One region of the Maridesulfovibrio gilichinskyi genome, then DNA from elsewhere that is predicted to be linked to it. Evidence: predicted binding sites of a transcription regulator. Region 1 holds the regulator's gene; each other region holds the start of a gene.
What was found. The regulator sigma-54, encoded in region 1, starts transcription at its own class of promoters, with help from an activator protein. The targets are predictions, from matches to a motif close to CTGGCACGGNNNNTGCTT.
Positions count from the first base shown of each region.

Region 2: a site for sigma-54 is predicted at 1,936-1,953, ahead of B9N78_RS01750 (OmpA/MotB family protein). Genes of this name have one in related genera too.
Region 3: a site for sigma-54 is predicted at 1,837-1,854, ahead of B9N78_RS04605 (LeuA family protein). Genes of this name have one in related genera too.

Region 1 is NZ_FWZU01000008.1:62,069-65,229, forward strand. Features, by position in the region: gene B9N78_RS17475 (LptA/OstA family protein) at 1-56, shown strand, start outside; gene lptB (LPS export ABC transporter ATP-binding protein) at 87-809, shown strand; gene rpoN (RNA polymerase factor sigma-54) at 1,182-2,597, shown strand; gene hpf (ribosome hibernation-promoting factor, HPF/YfiA family) at 2,645-3,161, shown strand, end outside.
Region 2 is NZ_FWZU01000001.1:367,595-370,755, reverse strand. Features, by position in the region: gene B9N78_RS01760 (glucokinase) at 1-56, opposite strand, end outside; gene B9N78_RS01755 (motility protein A) at 277-1,140, opposite strand; gene B9N78_RS01750 (OmpA/MotB family protein) at 1,154-1,879, opposite strand; gene B9N78_RS01745 (MBL fold metallo-hydrolase) at 2,063-3,019, opposite strand.
Region 3 is NZ_FWZU01000001.1:966,516-969,676, reverse strand. Features, by position in the region: gene B9N78_RS04620 (P-II family nitrogen regulator) at 1-325, opposite strand, end outside; gene B9N78_RS04615 (P-II family nitrogen regulator) at 325-672, opposite strand; gene nifH (nitrogenase iron protein) at 726-1,556, opposite strand; gene B9N78_RS04605 (LeuA family protein) at 1,891-3,009, shown strand; gene B9N78_RS04600 (hypothetical protein) at 3,117-3,161, shown strand, end outside.

The DNA.
Region 1 (3,161 bases):
GTGGTGATAAGCCTGTTGAAGCAATCTTTTTCACTCCTAAAAATGTCGCTCCATAGTTTTTTATTAACAAATTTTATAGGATTTATATGTCTTCGATAATCGCCAACAAGCTGGTTAAAAACTACGGACAGAAAGAAGTTGTTCGCGGTATAAGCTTAAATGTTAAAGAAGGTGAAGTTGTAGGTTTACTTGGTCCTAACGGAGCAGGTAAAACCACCACTTTCTATATGCTTGTGGGTGTTGTTAAGCCTACTTCCGGCGATGTTTATCTTAATAAAAATCAGATCACCCGCTGGCCGCTGCATGAAAGAGCAAGGCATGGAATCAGTTATCTTCCGCAGGAAAGTTCTATATTTAAGAAGCTTTCAGTTCGTAAAAATCTGGAAATTATTATTGAGCATACCGGTCTTTCCGGTAAAGCAATCCCTATGCGGGCGAATCAGCTTTTGGATCAGCTCGGAATTTTGCGGCTGGCAGAACAGAAAGCTCTTTACCTTTCCGGCGGTGAGCGCCGCCGTCTTGAGATTGCAAGGGCTCTTATTAATGATCCCAAATTCATTCTGCTTGATGAGCCGTTTGCAGGGATTGACCCTATCGCGGTTATTGAAATTCAGGATATCATTTCTTCGCTCAAAGATATGGGACTCGGAATTCTTATTTCAGACCATAATGTCAGAGAAACATTAAGTATCTGTGACCGGGCTTATTTGGTATATGAAGGGCGCGTAATTTTGAACGGTGCTCCGGCGAGCATTGTAAAAAATTCCAAGGCACGCCGTTTATACCTCGGAGACAGTTTCAGTCTCTGATTTCTTGCTGCATGCTTTGTTTACGATCATATTCCCCCTTTTGGCCGGAAGATTTTGCGCGCATTCTGACCATTTTATCTTATCGGTTCTTGCTATAGCCCCCACTCAATTTAAGTAAATTTACCAATGTAGATTTACACTGACGCAGAACATTGGTACACTTTTTTCATGTACAATTTTAAAATTTGAAAGGTCCTGAAATTACGGATAAATATGTACTAATTCTTGCATGAGCTTCCTTAGTGTGGCATACTTAAATCAAGCTCAACGACAAGAAAAACATTTTTTTTGAAAATTTGTTGAAGGCCAATTTTATTGATCTGAATAATGTAAAAGATACTGCTTAAGCATATCAGAGGGTGGCAGGAATATATGGGACTGGAACTTAGACAACAATTAAAGCTTTCGCAGCAGCTGGTGATGACTCCTCAGTTGCAGCAGGCAATTAAATTGTTGCAGCTCTCCCGATTAGAACTGCTTGATACTGTTCAGCAGGAGTTGCTTGAAAATCCTATACTTGAAGAGGCTGAGGCTTTAGAACGGACTGACAGCCCTGATACTGAGGCAGGAACCGCAACGGCAGAAGATATTGCTATATCCCGTGAGGCTGACTGGGATAATTATCTCGGCGAATTTTCCAGTACTTCCAAGCAGGCCGGAACTAAAGAAACGGAGTCTCTTGACGAAGGGATGTCTTTTGAAGCACGGATGACCAAGGCAACCACACTTGAAGGTCATTTATCGTGGCAGCTGTGTCTTTCAAATTTTACAGAGAAAGAGCTTGTTGTCGGTGAGTGTATTATAGGTAATTTAAGCAGTAATGGGTTTTTACGAATTGAATTAGATGATATTTGTGAGACATGCCATGCCGAAATGGAAGATGTTGAAAGGGTTCTGAACCGAATTCAAAGATTTGATCCTGTCGGAGTTGCAGCCCGTAGCCCACAGGAATGTTTGCTTATTCAGCTAGAGGTTCTGCGTCTTGATGATGACCCTATCCTTGTTTCGCTGGTTAGAGATCATTTAGAAGATTTAGAGAAGAATAGATACAAGCCTCTTGCTCGAAAGTTTAAGCTTAGTATGGAAGATCTCAAGAGCTATATTGACCTGATGCAAACTCTTGATCCTCTTCCCGGTTCAAGTTTTTCTGGGGGAGAGTCTTTCTATGTCAGTCCTGATGCTTATGTATATGAATATGACGGAGATTTTGTTATAGTCCTGAACGAGGACGGTCTTCCAAAGTTACAGATGAATTCATTTTATGTAGAAACGCTGGCTTCGACAAAGGGAGAAGACAAAGAATATTTTCAGGAGAAGATGCGCTCAGCGCAGTGGCTTATGAAGAGTCTCTACCAACGGCAGCGTACTCTTTATAAGGTTCTGGAATCAATAGTCAGATTCCAAAGAGGTTTTTTTCAGGAAGGAGTATCAAAGCTCAAACCGCTTATTCTTAAAGAGGTGGCGGAAGATATTGAAATGCATGAATCTACAGTAAGCCGAATTACGACAAGCAAGTATGTGTCGACTCCGCATGGGATTTATGAGCTTAAATTTTTCTTTAACAGTGCTCTCGGACTTGATGACGGTTCGCAAGTCGGGTCCGAATCTGTTAAGGCTCTGATTAAGTCTTTGATAGGCGAAGAAAATAGTAAAAAACCTCTGAGTGATGAAAAAATAGCCGAGATGCTCAAGATTGAACTTGAGGTCAACATCGCCAGACGGACTGTAGCAAAATACAGAACTGCAATGGGAATTAAATCCTCATCCAAGAGGAAGCAGGTATTCTAGCAGTTCAGTAGAAAAGCATATTCACCCTTTACTCAAGGAGGATTCATATGAATGTTGCATTTACTTTTAAGAACTTTGACCCGTCTGACCATTTGAAGGAATATGCGAACACCAGGTTTACTAAGCTTGAAAAGTTTATAACAAATCCTGATAATACTGAAATGCAGGTCAACTTGTCTGTTGATAAGATCAGACACGTTGCAGATGTTATTTTCAGCTCCGATAATATTCATATCTCGGCATATGAAGCATCGGATGATATGTATTCAACTGTAGATTTGGTCCTTGCCAAGCTTGAAGTTCAGCTTAGACGTATGCGTGATAAGATGAGAGATCACAGACGTATCGAAGCTGCCCCCGGGCGTATGGACGTAATCAGCTTCACAACTGAGGAAGACGAAAAGTCTGAACCTACGATTGTTGAAACTGATCAGTTTGTGCCAAAGCCCATGTCTGTAGAGGAAGCCGCTATGCAGCTTCAGACCCTCGACCATGAATTCCTTGTTTTCAGAAATGCAGATACTGAAGCTGTTAATGTTATTTACCGTCGCAAGAATGGCGACT
Region 2 (3,161 bases), on a different contig from region 1:
AAAGCAGCAAAGCGACTATTTGTTCCACCTATATCAACAGCAAGAATTAAACTCATTTTGAAGCACCCTCTTATAAATTTGAGCCTGTAAAAACATCATTATATGTAAACCCAATACCTGACTCTAATACACTCAATTGAAAAAAGTAAATCAAGATAATAGCTTTTTTAAGATTCTAAACAAAATGTGTCAAAATTCGGGCATTAAAAAGCCCGAATCATATACTCAATGTGAGTTACAATCCGGGCTTAAATTATTCAATAAAATATAATGTAATCAGGAAGCTTTTACTAAAGGAATTTCATGGAGAATTTTCTTTTTACCATCCTTCTCATCCTTGCGCATCTTAATGTACTTTCTGGTTATATTTCTAAGGGCTTCGGTCTTTCCTTCTCTATCATCAGGACAAAGGAACGCAACCAGCTTTCTTTCAAGTTTATAAGGATTCTGCTCATTCTTGATGGCAATAATCCCGTCCATAATCATTTTCTGATTAATCAACTCATTTCTAGTTCTGCACCGAACTGTTTCTGCCATAGGAGCAAAAATCATATTACTGAGTACTACTCCGTAAAGAGTTGAAATAAATGCTACCGGAATATGTTTTAGAATAACAGCCGGATTATCAATCCCCATTAAAAGCCCTATCAAACCTATTACAGACCCTGCAACTCCGAATGCAGGAGCAAAACGTGCCATAGATTGAAACACACGTTCCGATTCATTTCTGCGCATATTAAAAAATGACATTTCAGTCCTGAGGCAATCTTTAATTTCTGCTTCGTCAAAATTATCAACTAAAAGCATGAGTCCGTTTTTCAAAAAAGACATGGTTGTCTGCTCGCCGGCTTTTTCGAGCGAAAGCATGCCGTCCATGCGTGAACGGACGCTCAGATCAAGCAGAGTATCGACAATCTCTTCATGAGTAGTAAGCCTGTTTGAGTAAGTGGAACGAACAACCCTGAAAGCTTCAAGTAACTGTTCAACAGGATAACTGAGCATAACAGCTACAGCTAAACCGGAAATGACAATAGCAAAAGCGGCTGCATTCCAGTAAAGAGCTAACCCTCCACTAAACCAGAAGCTTGCTAAAAAAATTAATCCGGCTAACAAAACACCCACAAGATTCCTTCTGTTCATGACATTACCTCCCTTACTCTCCATTAAGATCAGTGTTGATGACAACGATTTCAACACGGCGATTGTTCCCTGATACCTTTTGCATGGAATCAGGAAGTTCAGGTACTGTTCCACCGCGTCCGCTGACAAGAATGCGAGCGGGATCGATAGACTTCTCACTGATAAAATATTGTGCAACCTGAGCAGCTCGATCGGCAGAAAGGGCAAAAGCGGATTCCTTTCCGGATTTAGAGGCATCGCTCTGGTCGGTATGACCGATAATATGTATGGCGTGATTATTAGTTTTCAAAACTTCAGCGACTTCAGCAAGATATTGTAGAGTCTTCGGTTCAAAACCGCTTTTACCGGCAGCAAAGAAGGCATCCCCGCGCATAACGATTTTTATCTGACCATTATCTTCATTATCCATACTTATTGCGCCGTCATCACTGCGATAAAGTTCATCTTGAGGTGTTAAAACAACTCTGGAGTTTCCGCTCATTGCGTCGCGATGAACTGAAAGCATATCAATCAATCCGTCCACGGGACTCAGAGCAACTTGCGATTTGGCATTTCCGCTGAAGATAACTTTAATATTCTCTTTGGATTGACTATAAATAAAGAGCACTACGAAAAGAACAAACATTACCATCATCAGATCAGACCACGCAACAGACCAACTGTTCATATCAGATGACTCAGAATCATGAGATCCGTAGTCCCCTAAATCTAAATCATATTTGAATTCGTCGTTTCTCATTTCATTGCTCCATGATCGAAAGATACGGGACAACCCCGATCGTTACATCAACCATACAGCAAAGCTTATGCCAAACCTATTAACGTTGTGTTTGCAGGAGATTAAGATCTATTAAAATTGGATTTGAAAATTGTAAGGGCAAGAAGTGTCAAAAAAGGAACAGTTATGAACTTATCATAAAATTTAAAGCTCAATGCAAAGACCATCTTGAGCCATTATGATCTTATCAGGTTTCCGCTCAACCAGTTCAGCATATGTTCTTGTATCTTCGAGGAATTTTTCCAATTCAAAATCATCAAGAACCGGCTCCTGATGAAACAGGCATAAAGTCTTAACTCCGGCAAACCCTGACATCTCAACAGCTATAATATTGTTTGAATGTCCCCAGTCTTCTTTAATTGAATTAGCCTCAGCAAAAGAGTACTGAGCATCCATAATCAACAGGTCTGCATTTTTAAAAAATTCAACAAATTTTTCATCTGATAAAGCTGTCGCACTTTTGTGCTCACAATCTGTGGAATATACGGCTATTTTCCCATCCTGCTCAAAACGATAACCGAATGACCCGCCAGGATGATACTGTGCTTTAACTTTAATTTTTATTCCTGCAATTTCAAATTCCTGCCCGCTTGAAAGACGTGTAAAATTAAATTCCGCTGAAAGGTCATCGAATTTTACAGGAAAAAAAGGTTCACTCTGCTGCGTGCGGAACACTTTTTCAATATCAGGATGCCCGCCATAAAAAGAGATTTTATTCCCCTTCAAATAGGCCGGGATGAAAAAAGGAAATCCTTGCAAGTGATCCCAATGGAGATGTGAAATAAGAAAATGAAAATGCGCACCCGGTTTTCCGAATCTCTCAGCCATGATAGCATTTCCCAAATCACGAAGCCCGGTACCGCAATCACATATCAGGTAGTCATCACCTGTTGTACCGATTTGAATACATGGAGTATTTGTACCGTAAGAACCGCGAACAGCGAAAGGAAGCTCGTTATCGATAAATGAATCTAAATCCGTAGTAGAATCAATACCGCGTGCTACCGCAATTTCCAAAGCTGCTTTAACTTTTGCCCTGGCTCTCTCTGCGTTATACGTTGCAGGCAAAGACCCTCTCGCTCCCCAGATGCATACTTTCATTCAACGACTCCTAATCTAATATTCCTTAATCCATTACCTTCAGACTTTAAAAAGAGCAACATACTTGGCTGACAAAACTTACTTCATTTTTTAATTATATCGTGTTGTGTTATTTCAATTAATATTTTTGTTATTATCCAAC
Region 3 (3,161 bases), on a different contig from region 1:
CTCCGAGAGGAGTTACAAAGATTTTGCCGTCACCGGGTTTTCCGGTCTGGTTAGCTTTGATGATAGCTTCAACAATGTCATCGACGAGGTCATCTGGAACGACAACTGTTAATATGCGTTTAGGGTAAAGCTTACCTTTTTCACCGAGAACAGCTGCGGCTTCTTCGTATCCGCTTTCTGCTCCTTCAAGGACCGCTGAGTTAACGAATCCTTTTCCCCGGCCTTGAGCTTCGTGAGCGAAGTAGGCATCTACGCCTGCTTCATCAAGTGCTGCTTTGGTGCGGTTCATCATGTTCATCCGCACAATGGCGATGATTTCCTGCATTATGCCTCTCCCTCTGCAGCGCCTTCCTTTACGCCGGAACTGATAGTGTAGACATCGCCAACTTCTGAAACGAAAATCTTACCGTCTCCGAAAGCTCCCTTGGTTCCTGATCTTGCAGCGTCCATGATGGTGCTGATGACGAAATCTTTATCTTCAGCCTTAACAACGCTCATGAGCATGGTTTTAGGAATTTCGTCGTAGGTAACTTCGCCGATTTTGATACCGCGTTGTTTACCGCGACCTGCTACTGAATATTTTGTTACAGCCGGAAATCCGTTGTCCATGAGTGCTGCCAGAACTGCGTCTGCTTTTTCCGGTCTAACTATTGCTCTTACCATGATCATCATTTGGCTCTCCTATGGTGCGATTTGAATATAATGTTTTTTAAAAGGGGTAAGTGTTAAGCTACTTCCAGCAGACCGAAGTCGAGCAGGAGCTGTTCAAGTTCTTCAATTTCAAGAGGTTTAGGTACAACAAACATTGTGTTGTCATCGATAGCTTTAGCAAGACCGCGGTATGCATCAGCCTGAGGAACTTTATCATTCCATTCGATAACAGTTTTACGGTTGATTTCTGCACGCTGTACGTCGTTGTCACGAGGAACAAAGTAGATCATCTGTGTGCCGATCTTTTTAGCAAGTTCTTCGATCATCTCTTTTTCGTTATCAACGTTACGTGAGTTACAGATAAGACCGCCGAGACGGACGCTACCGGACTGAGCATACTTCATAATACCTTTACAGATGTTGTTGGCTGCATACATTGCCATCATTTCACCTGAACATACGATGTAGATTTCTTCTGCTTTACCGTCACGGATAGGCATTGCGAATCCACCGCAGACAACGTCGCCGAGAACGTCATAGAATGCGTAGTCGAGTCCTTCAGACTCTTCGTAAGCACCGAGATTTTCGAGCATGTTGATGGAAGTGATGATACCGCGACCGGCGCAACCTACTCCTGGTTCAGGACCACCGGATTCAACACACCAAGTGTCGCCGTAACCGGGCTTGCGGATATCCTCGAGTTCTACGTCTTCGCCTTCTTCACGAAGAGTATCGAGAACTGATTTCTGAGCTAGACCACCAAGAAGAAGACGGGTGGAGTCAGCTTTAGGGTCACAGCCTACAACCATTATTTTACGTCCCATCTGTGCCAAACCGGCAACAGTGTTCTGAGTAGTTGTAGACTTGCCGATACCGCCTTTTCCGTAAATTGCGACTTTTCTCATCTTTTTCATGATACTCCTCCAAGGGTTTATATTTTAAAATTTACGTTGATGCTGATTCACATAAGGCAATTGGCGTGCCAAATTAGGTTTTGCAAGTTAACTATCTAATATAACGGTATTAATTCATTCAACGGGGCCTAGAAAGAATCTACATAAAACGTGGGTAGCGACATAAACTACATACGTTAGTGTAGTTTCCTACAAAAATGTATGTAGATTGAAGTAGGATGTGTTTTTAAAATAAGCGTATTATTACAAGATAATATACGAATGGCGCCCATTGGCATTGATTGTGCTTAGTAATGATTATCTACTAACGACAAGGAGCCATGACATGTTGATAGATACAACACTCAGAGAAGGCGCACAGTTGTTCGGCGCATATTTTAATATTGATACTCGTAAACGCATTGTCGCAGGGCTTGTAGCTCTTGGAATAGATGAAGTAGAACTGGGCTGGGTAGGGCAGGAAGATTTGCAGGAACTTGCAGAATATGGACGCTCATTAAACGGTAATACAAAATTCAGTGTCTGGAGTCCCTGCCGCGAAGAAGATGTTATTACAGTTTCAAAGCTTCCTGTTGACCGCATTAATATAGGTGTTCCGGTTTCAGACCTTCATATAGAGAAGAGGCTTGGCCTTGATCGGGCAGGATTACTCAAAAAACTAACTAAAACGGTTGAGACGGCTAAGAACCACGGTCTTAGATATGTTTCTATCGGACTGGAAGACCTTTCAAGAGCTGATGAAGCTTTTGCTCTGACCGTGGCGTTACTTGCAAAAGTGTCGGGAGCTTCGCGCATTCGTCTTGCGGATTCACTCGGGCAACTTACTCCGAAAGCTACTGAAAATCTGGTGCAGTTGTTCAGCAGTCAGATCAATATTGATTTTGCCGTCCACTGCCATGACGATTTCGGTATGGCGACCGCAAATGCGGTAACTGCCCTTGGGGCCGGTGCAAAATATGTGGATGTAAGCGTGCTGGGAATAGGTGAGCGGTCCGGCATCTCCGCCACGGAAGAGTTGATTGCATATCTTTCGCTTAATAATGAGAACCATCCATATTCTACAGAAGGGCTTGTGGATCTTTGCAGCTTTGTTTCCAGCGCGGCCGGAGTGACTATCGCGCGGACTAAAGCGGTAGTTGGAACTGATATTTTCGCCTGTGAATCCGGTTTGCACGCACATGCATTAAGTAAATCACCTGAACTCTTTGAACCATATAATCCTGAGCTTGTAGGGAAAACCCGTAAGCTCGCAGTCGGCGGTAAGAGCGGTAAGTCAGCAGTCGCTTCGGCATTAAGCGACGGTGAAATTGCGCCGCTTGTAAAAGATTTTTCTGAGCGTAATCTTTCCGCTCTTACGCAGGCTGTGCGAAAACTTTCATGTGAATTAATGCGTCCGCTCACCAAAGGAGAGCTCGTTGAGTTGACCTTGAATTCTGAAAAATAGAAATAAGCATGAGTGAAAATAGCATGTAAACATTTAAATGTAATATCTCATATAGTGTATTTTAACTAATTCAGCATAATTTTTAGTTGTTAGAAGGGAGATTGGACATGGATTTATGCAAAACAAGATTAGGTGATGTTCCTGTTGCAGGG